3 regions of the Trichlorobacter sp. genome follow, and region 3 is predicted to be linked to each of the others. Evidence: riboswitches for the same ligand, from Rfam matches in the RefSeq annotation. Region 3 holds a riboswitch; each other region holds the start of a gene.
What was found. Region 3 has a riboswitch for cobalamin ahead of RBQ93_RS03885 (TonB-dependent receptor plug domain-containing protein). Riboswitches for the same ligand answer to the same signal wherever they lie in the genome.
Positions count from the first base shown of each region.

Region 1: another riboswitch for cobalamin. It lies ahead of RBQ93_RS09730 (ribonucleoside triphosphate reductase); the one in region 3 lies ahead of RBQ93_RS03885 (TonB-dependent receptor plug domain-containing protein).
Region 2: another riboswitch for cobalamin. It lies ahead of cobU (bifunctional adenosylcobinamide kinase/adenosylcobinamide-phosphate guanylyltransferase); the one in region 3 lies ahead of RBQ93_RS03885 (TonB-dependent receptor plug domain-containing protein).

Region 1 is NZ_JAVEPN010000014.1:83,058-86,329, reverse strand. It holds gene zupT (zinc transporter ZupT) at 131-1,021, shown strand; cobalamin riboswitch at 1,100-1,293, shown strand; gene RBQ93_RS09730 (ribonucleoside triphosphate reductase) at 1,441-3,272, shown strand, end outside.
Region 2 is NZ_JAVEPN010000001.1:240,039-243,310, forward strand. It holds gene cobS (adenosylcobinamide-GDP ribazoletransferase) at 1-434, opposite strand, end outside; gene cobT (nicotinate-nucleotide--dimethylbenzimidazole phosphoribosyltransferase) at 443-1,495, opposite strand; gene cobU (bifunctional adenosylcobinamide kinase/adenosylcobinamide-phosphate guanylyltransferase) at 1,514-2,047, opposite strand; cobalamin riboswitch at 2,138-2,261, opposite strand; gene mnmA (tRNA 2-thiouridine(34) synthase MnmA) at 2,287-3,272, opposite strand, start outside.
Region 3 is NZ_JAVEPN010000004.1:133,181-136,452, reverse strand. It holds gene RBQ93_RS03890 (molybdopterin-dependent oxidoreductase) at 1-1,052, opposite strand, end outside; cobalamin riboswitch at 1,109-1,323, shown strand; cobalamin riboswitch at 1,453-1,595, shown strand; gene RBQ93_RS03885 (TonB-dependent receptor plug domain-containing protein) at 1,631-3,272, shown strand, end outside.

The DNA of each region.
Region 1 (3,272 bases), on a different contig from region 3:
GCAGCAGCACCATAGCACTACCATCATCCGGCAGAGGGGCCTACCCTCTGCCGTTTTTATGGGCTGGCGGATGCGTCGTCCTATGGTAAGCTTGCCAACGAATCAGTACCGAGCGAGGGACAGGCCAAGTATGGATCAGGTATGGATAGCACTAGGGTTGACGCTGTTTGCCGGCATGGCCACCGGCATCGGTAGCGCCATCGCCTTTCTGGCCAAGCGGACTGATTACCGCTTTCTGTCTATCGCCACCGGTTTTTCGGCCGGGGTGATGCTATACGTCTCCTTTGTGGAGATCTTTCACAAGGGGGCGGTCGCCCTGGTGGAGAGCTACGGCGAACCGTGGGGGCACTGGGTTAATGTGGGCTCCTTCTTTGGCGGCATGCTGCTGATCGGTCTGATCGACAACCTGGTGCCGGCGGCTGAAAACCCCCACGAGGTACACTCCGAGGCCGAATCTGCACCGCTGCACAACCCGGCTGCGCCGCTACCTGATTTCTCCGTCGTGAGCCCAGCCGCTGTGGGAGAACATCAACACAGCGACAGGCATCGCAAACTGATGCGAATGGGGCTGTTCACCGCCCTGGCCATCGGTATCCACAACTTTCCCGAAGGTCTGGCCACCTTTCTGGCGGCTCTTGAAGACCCCAAACTGGGTGTCGCCATCGCCATTGCGGTGGCCTTGCACAATATCCCTGAAGGCATCAGCGTCTCGGTGCCGATCTTTTACGCCACCGGCAACCGCAGCAAGGCCTTTGCCTACTCGGTCTTGAGCGGCCTGGCCGAACCGGTGGGGGCCGTGGTGGCCTACCTGTTTTTGCGGTTGGTGTTTGGCTGCGAGGCCGGCATGATCCCGCCCCAGGTGATGGGGGTGCTGTTCGGCGGTGTGGCCGGCATCATGGTCTACATCAGTCTGGATGAGCTGCTGCCCACCAGCCGGGCCTACGGCAAGGGCCACGACAGCCTGCTGGGGCTGGTGGCCGGCATGCTGGTGATGGCCCTCAGTCTGCTGCTGATGAAATAGTTGTGTGACTGCTTGACTCTATATCTTGTGGTGTGGTAGAGGTGTTGCCACAACATATTCCGCTGCTGGTTGGCGGGAGCAGCATACACGATCAACGGTGCCCGTAAGGGCTTGATAGGGAAGAGGGGTGACGCTCCACAGGAGCCATTCCCCCACGGACCCGCCGCTGTAAGCGACGACAACGGGCAACAGACCACTGGCTGGTTAGGCTGGGAAGGCGCCCGGAGGATGACTCGCAAGTCAGAAGACCTGCCTTGATCCAGTGCACAAGATTACTCTCCGGGGACTGGGAGTAGGTGAACAACGGAATCAGGCGACGTTAAATTCGGAACGTCCGCATGCTGTTTCAAGCAGCTGCGGACGTTTTCAGTTTTTGCCCCGCGACCTATCCCCGGACTCCAGACCAAAGGAGTCAGACCATGCAACAGATCGTATCAGCAGCACCCGTCAGTGTCATGAAACGTGACGGCAGCCGCGTCCCCTTTGAGGCGGCCCGTATCCAGTCGGCCATTATACGTGCAGGTCGGGCCACCAACGAGTTCGGTGAGGATGAGGCACAGCTGATCACCGGCCAGGTGCTGAAGGTGTTGCGGCACCGCTTCCCCCATGAACCACCCAGCATTGAGCAGATTCAGGATGTGGTGGAGCAGGCCCTGATCTCGGCTAACCACTTCGCCACCCTGCGGGCCTATGCGGTCTATCGCGAGCAGCGCAGCCGTCTGCGTCAGGATCGTAAAACCGTGGTGGATGTGACCGCCTCGGTCAACGAGTATCTGGAGCAGAGTGACTGGCGGGTCAGCGCCAATGCCAACCAGGGTTATTCCCTGGGGGGGCTGATCCTGAACCTGTCCGGCAAGGTGATCGCCAACTACTGGCTCTCCCAGGTCTACCCGCCGGAGGTGGGGGAGGCCCACCGCGACGGCAGCATCCATATCCACGATCTGGATATGCTGGCCGGCTACTGCGCCGGCTGGTCGCTGCGGATGCTGTTGGCCGAAGGGTTGAACGGCGTGCCGGGCAAGGTGGAGGCCGGTCCCCCAAAACACCTCTCCAGCGCCGTGGGGCAGATCGTCAACTTTTTGGGTACCCTGCAGAACGAATGGGCCGGGGCCCAGGCCTTCAGCTCCTTTGACACCTACCTAGCGCCCTATGTCCGCAAGGACAAGCTGAGCTACCGGGAGGTGCGTCAGTCTATCCAGGAGCTGATCTATAACCTGAACGTGCCGTCCCGCTGGGGCACCCAGACCCCCTTCACCAACCTGACCTTTGACTGGACCTGCCCCGACGACCTGAAAAATCAGGTGCCGGTGATCGGCGGGCAGGAGATGCCGTTTTGTTACGGCGAGCTGCAGGCCGAGATGGATCTGATCAACCGGGCCTACATCGAGGTGATGACCACTGGCGATGCCAAGGGCAGGGTGTTTACCTTCCCGATCCCCACCTACAACATCACCCCTGATTTTCCCTGGGAGAGTGAGAATGCCGAGCTGCTGTTCGCCATGACCGCCCGCTACGGCCTGCCGTACTTCCAGAACTTTATCAACTCGGAGCTGACCCCCAACATGGTGCGTTCCATGTGCTGCCGCCTGCAGCTTGATCTGCGGGAACTGCTCAAACGGGGCAACGGTCTGTTCGGTTCGGCCGAGCAGACCGGTTCACTGGGGGTGGTCACCATCAACTGCGCCCGCCTGGGCCACCAACACCAGGGTGACGAGGTCGGGCTGTTCAAACGGCTGGATCAGCTGCTGGAGATCAGCCGCACCAGTCTGGAGATCAAGCGCAAGGTGATCCAGCGCCATATGGATAACGGTCTGTTTCCCTACACCAAACGCTATCTGGGCACCCTGCGTAACCACTTTTCCACCATCGGGGTCAACGGCATCAACGAGCTGATCCGCAATTTTACGGCTGACCAGGAAGACATTACCACCCCGACGGGCCACGGTCTGGCGGTGCGGTTGCTGGATCACCTGCGGCAGCGGATGGTGGCGTTTCAGGAACAGACCGGCCACCTCTACAATCTGGAAGCCACGCCGGCTGAGGGCACTACCTACCGCTTTGCCAGGGAGGACAAAAAGCGTTTCCCCGCCATCATTCAGGCCGGCAGTGCGGAGGCGCCCTATTACACCAATTCAAGCCAGCTGCCGGTGGGCTTCACCGACGACCCGTTCGAGGCCCTACAGCGGCAGGAGGAGCTGCAGCGCAAGTACACCGGTGGCACCGTGCTGCACCTTTACCTGGGAGAGCAGGT
Region 2 (3,272 bases), on a different contig from region 3:
CGCGCCAGTGCCGGCACTGCCAGCAGGGCCGGCCGTTTAAGGTCCATCGGCACCGCCAGCAGGGCTGCGTACTTGACGAGCAATCCCAGCACCAACCCGGTCACGCCGATGGCGCCGACCCGCGAATCCTTCATGACCTCCAGGAAGCGCTGCTTGTCGCCCCGGGCTGCCAGGCCGTCGCAGACATCGGCCAGGCCGTCCAGGTGCAGACCGCCGGTGATCAGGGCCAGCAAGGTCACCAGCAGGGCATCGGTCAGCTGGCGCGGAAAGAGCGGGGTCAGGGCCAGGTCGGCCAGCCAGAGTAGCCCGCCAATCAAAAATCCGGCCAGCGGAAACCAGGCTGTGGAACGGCCTAGGTCGCCTGCCTCGCAACGCTTGGGCGATGGCAACGGCAGGATGGTCAGGAACTGCAGGGCGATCAAGAGGTGGCGCATGATGACCTTCAGTGTCCGGCCACGCCGGCCTGTTCAAAGGTGGCCATCTCAGCCAGGATCTTGACGCCGGCCTCGATCAGGGTCATGGCCAGCGCCCCGCCGGTCCCTTCACCCAGGCGTAGCCCAAGATCAAGGATCGGTTTCACGCCGATCCGTTCCAGCATGAAACGGTGCCCCACCTCCACTGATTCGTGGGCGGCAAACAGGTGATCACGCAGGTTGGGATGCAGCTCCGCAGCGATCAGGGCGCCGGCAGTGGAGATAAAGCCATCCATCACGACCGGGATCTTGTTGGCGGCGCAGCCCAGCACCAACCCGGCAATGGCGGCGATCTCCAGGCCACCTACCTTCTGCAGCACGTCCAGCGGGTCGCGGGGGTCGGGCTTGTTGATTGCCAGCCCCCTGGTGATGGCGGCCAGCTTGAGGGCCAACGCCTGGTCGCCAATGCCGGTGCCGCGGTGGGTAACCTGTTCCACCGAAAGGCCACTCAAGGCGGCGATGATGGCCGAGGAGGGGCTGGTGTTGCCGATCCCCATCTCGCCGGTGCCCACCAGGCCGACCCCTTCTGCCTTGCACTGATCGGCCAGCTCGATGCCCACCATAAGTGCCGCCAGCATCTGGTCGCGGCTCATGGCCGGTCCCTGGGCGAAGTTGGCGCTACCGCGGGCAACCTTCCGGTGAATCAGGCCGGGGCAGCCTCCGAAATCATGGTCTACCCCCACATCCACCACCCGAACCTCGGCCCCGGCATGGCGGGCCAAGACGTTTACACCGGCGCCGCCCTGCAGGAAATTAAAGACCATCTGGGCGGTCACCGCTTTGGGGTAGAGCGAGACCCCCTCCTCGGTGATGCCGTGGTCAGCGGCAAAGGTGAAGATCACCTTCTTTGTCAGGTCGGGTTGCTGCTGGCCACTGATGGCCACCAGCCGGCAGGCAAACTCTTCCAGTCTGCCCAGTGAGCCCAATGGCTTGGTCTTGCAGTCCAGTCGCGCCTGGGTGGCAGCCAGCAGGCCGGCATCGAGCGGGGTGATCCGGTTCAGAACGGTTTCGAGACGTTGCATGGAGTTCGGTTCCTTGGGTTATTTGAGCTTGAGCGGCAGGCCGCAGATCAGGGTGTAGACCTCGTCGCAGCTGGCGGCCAGAATCTGGTTGGTCTGACCGGCCAGGTCGCGGAACAGGCGGCCCAACCGGTGCTCCGGTACGATGCCCATGCCCACCTCGTTGGTCACCAGAATCACCGGTGTTTGCATGGCGCGCAGGGTGGTGGCCAGACGGTGGACAGTACCGACAATCTGTTCGTTACGTTCGGTGTCGTTCTGATCGCGGGCCAACAGCAGGTTGGTCAGCCAGAGGGTGACACAGTCAACCAGAATGGCGCCGTAGGTGCCGTCCAGCCGGGCCAGGGTCTGGGGCAAGGCCAGCGGCTCCTCCACGGTTTGCCAGTCGGCACCGCGCCGGGCCCGGTGCTGGGCGATCCGTTCCTCCATCTCGTCGTCGAGGGCCTGGGCGGTGGCCAGGTAGCAGAGCGGCGGTTGATAGCGCAGGGTCTGCTGCTCGGCAAAGCGGCTCTTGCCGCTGCGAACGCCGCCGGTAATCAGGGTGGTGGGTGCCATGGCCGCCTTTCAGAAACAAAAAAACCTGTCCGTTGGGGGACAGGTGGTGCGTCGCGCGTAAGCCGGCTTGGGTGCCTCTCTCCCCGGAGGCAGTTCAAGCAGGTGGCTGGCAGGTATTCTGGCTCCAGGGACAGGCCCTGTTACAGTTGCGGGACAGCGGGGGAGTCGCACCCCCTTCCCCTGATCCAGTCACACGAGCAATTTTTGTAACAGAACGCAGACCGCAATGTCAAACGGGATTACGGGTGGCTAGCAACCACGGGCGCAACGATCCGCCCGCCGCCCAGCACCTGGTCGTCCTGGTAGAAAACCACAAACTGCCCCGGCGTGACCGACTTCTGCTGGTGATCGAACAGCACCTTGCAGCGACCGTCGGCCTCAAGCGTAACCTGGCAGGGCACCGGCTGGTGACGGTAGCGTATCTTGCAGCTGGTTGCGAAGGTCGTCGCTTGCGGCGGGATGATCCAGCTCATCGCCTCCGCCAGCAGGCCGGCGGTCAGGACATGGGGCTGCTCACCCACCACCACCCGGTTGCTGGCGGCATCGATGGCAATCACATACAACGGTTCGCTCCAGCCGATCCCCAGCCCCTTGCGCTGGCCGATGGTGTAGCGGTGGGTGCCCTGGTGGCGGCCCAGCACCGTGCCGTCAACATGGACGATCTCCCCGCGGTGCGCCTTAACTCCATGGCCTTCCAGAAATGCAACGTAGTCATCACCGGGGATGAAGCAGACCTCCTGGCTGTCCCCTTTGTGGGCCACGTCCAGGCCGAATTGCTCAGCCAGCCGACGCACCTCGTCCTTGCTCTCGATAGCGCCCAGCGGAAAGAGCACCCGGGCCAGCTGCTGCTGGGTAAGGGTGTAGAGGAAGTAGGACTGGTCCTTGGCCCGGTTGGCGGCAACCCGCAGGTGGTAGGTGCCATCCGGGTCAACGGTTTTTTGCGCATAGTGCCCGGTGGCCAGCAGGTCGGCCCCCAGCGCGCGGGCCCTGTCCAGCAGCAGACCGAACTTGATCGAGCGGTTGCAGCAGACGCACGGGTTGGGAGTCTGTCCCTGACGGTACTGGCTGATAAAGTCGTCAATCACCTGCTCTTTGAACGGCAGTTCGAAGTCGGCAACATGGTGTTCGATACCCAACTGTTGCGCCACCCGCGCCGCATCGTCAACCGCTGAGTCAGCCCCGCAGCTTTGGGGCTCAAACAGGTGCATGGTGATGCCGATCAGTT
Region 3 (3,272 bases):
GGGCCGGCCATGAAATCCTCCCGGGTGACGCGCGCCAGCGGAAAGGCCCCGCCGGTGGCGGTGGCGCACAGCAGACCGGCGCCGGGGCGTTGCCAGGCCCCGATACTGGCCGGCAGGCAGGTGATGCAGCGCACATTCATAGCGCCGTTGGCATAGCGGGTCAGGCCACTGCCCAGCCGGATGAAAGGGGCTCGGGCCGTTGCATACTGCCGGGCCATGCGGCGGATGGTCTCCGCCGGCAGGCCGCAGACCGTAGCCATCCGTTCCGGGGTGCAATCCGGCAGGATCGAGCGGGAAAATTCTTCAAAACCACGTACGCTCTGGTCGATAAAGGCCTGATCCAGCAGCCCCTCAGCCGCGATCACCTGCAGCATCCCCAAGGCCAGGGCGCCGTCGCTGCCGGGTCGGATCAGAAAGACCTCGTCCGAAGCCTCGCAGGTTGGGGTGCGGTAGGTGTCGATGGCCCACAGTCGGGCGCCGTTTTTGCGGGCCTGGCTGGCGTCGCGCATGGTGTGGATGCTGGTGGCGGCAGCGTTGATCCCCCACAGGATCACCAGGTCGCTCTGCTGCAGCTCGCTCTGGTCCAGGCCGGGGGTCTCGCCCATCACCGCCTGCCAGCCGGCCTCCTTGGCCGGTGAACAGATGGTGCGGGCCAGGCGGCTGGCCCCCAGCTTGTGGAAGAAGGGGTGGCCGCTGTTACGTTGTACCAACCCCATGGTGCCGGCGTAGGAATAGGGCAGGATCGCCTCAGCGCCGTGGCTGGCGATGATCGCCTGCCAGCGGGAGCAGATCTGCTCAACCGCCTCATCCCAGGAGATCGGCTCAAATCGGCCGCTGCCCTTGGGGCCGCTCCTGCGGAGCGGTGTGGTCAGGCGGCGGGGGGAGTGGACCGTGCGCTCGTAGTGTTGCATCTTGGGGCAGAGCAGGCCGCGGGTGGTTGGATGGTCCGGGTCGCCGGCCACGCTTACAGCGCAGCCGTCGACGACAGTCACCAGCAGGCCGCAGGCATCGGGGCAATCAAAGGGACAGACGGAGCGGTGAATGGTAGGCATGAGCAACCTTTGTCGGATAAATCGGTTAAACGGATAAAAACTCTTGACGTGGCCGGGTACTTATGGCTTGAAATAGCATACTTCAGATACCGAATGGAAGCGAGGAAGAGGGGTGCCGCTGTTGTTGAGCTAACCCCCCGCTGCCCCGCAGCCGTAAAGGGAACGAAAGCCCGTCGCCGCATGGCGAAACAACCACTGGGATCAAACCTGGGAAGGTGGGTGAGTAGGAAGCCCTGAGCCGGAATACCGCTCCATTTGCACGCTTCGGGGGAGGCATCCATGCAGCAGTCCATCTGTGACGATCCGTTGCTCGCTTCACGCACGATCACTACCGCAGCAATCCACCCCAGTCGTTTGCAGGGTCTTAGTCAATAACCTATTTTCAATCAGCAGGAGACGAGGAAGAGGGGTGCCGCTCTGCACGAGCCATTCCCCCGCTGCCCCGCAGCCGTAAAGGAAACGAACGCCCGTCGCCGCAAGGCGAAACAACCACTGGGTCAATCCTGGGAAGGTGGGCAAGTAGGCTGTCCTAAGCCGGAAGACCGCTCCAGCTGTAAAACCCGAGGGAGGTAGCAGCGATGAAACGCAGTAGAAAAACCTGTGCAGTGGTGGTGGGAGTGGTGTTGGCAACCAGTGGTGTCGCGCTGGCGGAGGAGCAGACGGCGAATCTGGGTGAGATTGTGGTCACCGCCACCCGTGATGAGGTGCCGATCGAGCAGGTGGGCAGTTCGATCACCGTGATCACGGCCAAAGAGATCGAGCAGCAGCAGAAGCAGACCGTGGCCGATGCGCTGCGGATGGTGCCGGGACTGGATGTGGTGCGCAGCGGAGGGGCTGGGCAAACGGTGTCGATTTTCATGCGGGGGGGCGATAGCCGCCATACCCTGGTGCTGATTGATGGTGTGGAGTTGAATGACCCCTCCACCACCGGTGGCGAGTACTACTTCGGTTTTCTGACCACGGATAACATTGAGCGTATCGAGGTGCTGCGCGGACCTCAGAGTACCCTCTACGGCTCCCACGCCATCGGCGGCGTGATCAACATCATTACCAAGCGGGGCAGCGGTAGGTCGACCGGCTTTGTCTCGGCAGAGGGCGGCTCGTTCTACACGGCTAAGGAATCTGCCGGCATCAGCGGTGGCACCGATCTGGTCAATTATAGCCTGTCGCTTTCCCGGCTTGACAGCAGCGGTATCTCGGCTGCTGCATCCCGTGACGGCAATCGTGAGGCTGACGGTTACCAGAATACCACCGTTGCTGCACGCTTGGGGATTACGCCTACTCAGAACAGTGATATCGATATGAGCCTGCGCTATACCAGGACGCGCAACGAGGCTGATAACGGCGGCGGTGCCGGTGCCGATGATCCAAACCGGGTCATGCGGAACGAAGAGCTGCAGTTCAGGACTCAAGGTGCGTTGTTGCTGTTTGATGACCTGTGGGAACAAAAACTGGGGGTTTCGCTCAACGACCTGACCCGCTCCGACGACAATGACCGCGATGCTGACCATCCGTTTGATTTTCAGCGCAGCGAATATCAGGGGCAGACCGTAAAATTCGATTGGCAGCATATCCTGCGACTGCACAAGAGCAACACCCTGCTGGTCGGTGCCGAAACCAAGGAGGAAAAGGCCAAATCAAAAAGTTATTACGAATATTTCAATGCAGGGACCAGCTCCGTCGATACGTCTACAAATATTTGGAATGAACAGTCCGCCCGTACTAACAGTCTCTACCTGCAGGACCAGCTTAACCTGTGGGATAGCTGGTTCTCCACGGCCGGGGTGCGGATAGATGACCATGACCGTTTTGGCAGCAAGGCCACCTACCGTTTCACCACCGCCTATCTGTTCAAGCAGACCGACACCAGGCTGAAAGGCAGCTATGGCACCGGCTTCAAGGCGCCTTCGCTGTATCAACTGTTTGCGCCACCTGCGCCTGCTATGGGTTTTCTTGGCGGCAACGCAGGATTAACACCAGAAAAGAGCAATGGCTGGGATATCGGACTAGAACAGGAGATATCGGAAATCAGCACAACGCTGGGCGCGACATGGTTCAGAAATGATTTTAAAGACCTAATTGCATATCAAAATCAGACCTATGAGAATGTTGCTCGTGCGTACACGCAAGGGCTTGAGGTTACGGTACAAGTTAACCCCATGAACGATCTGATGTTCAGTGCAGCCTATACGTATACCCAGACCAAAGACAAGGAAACTG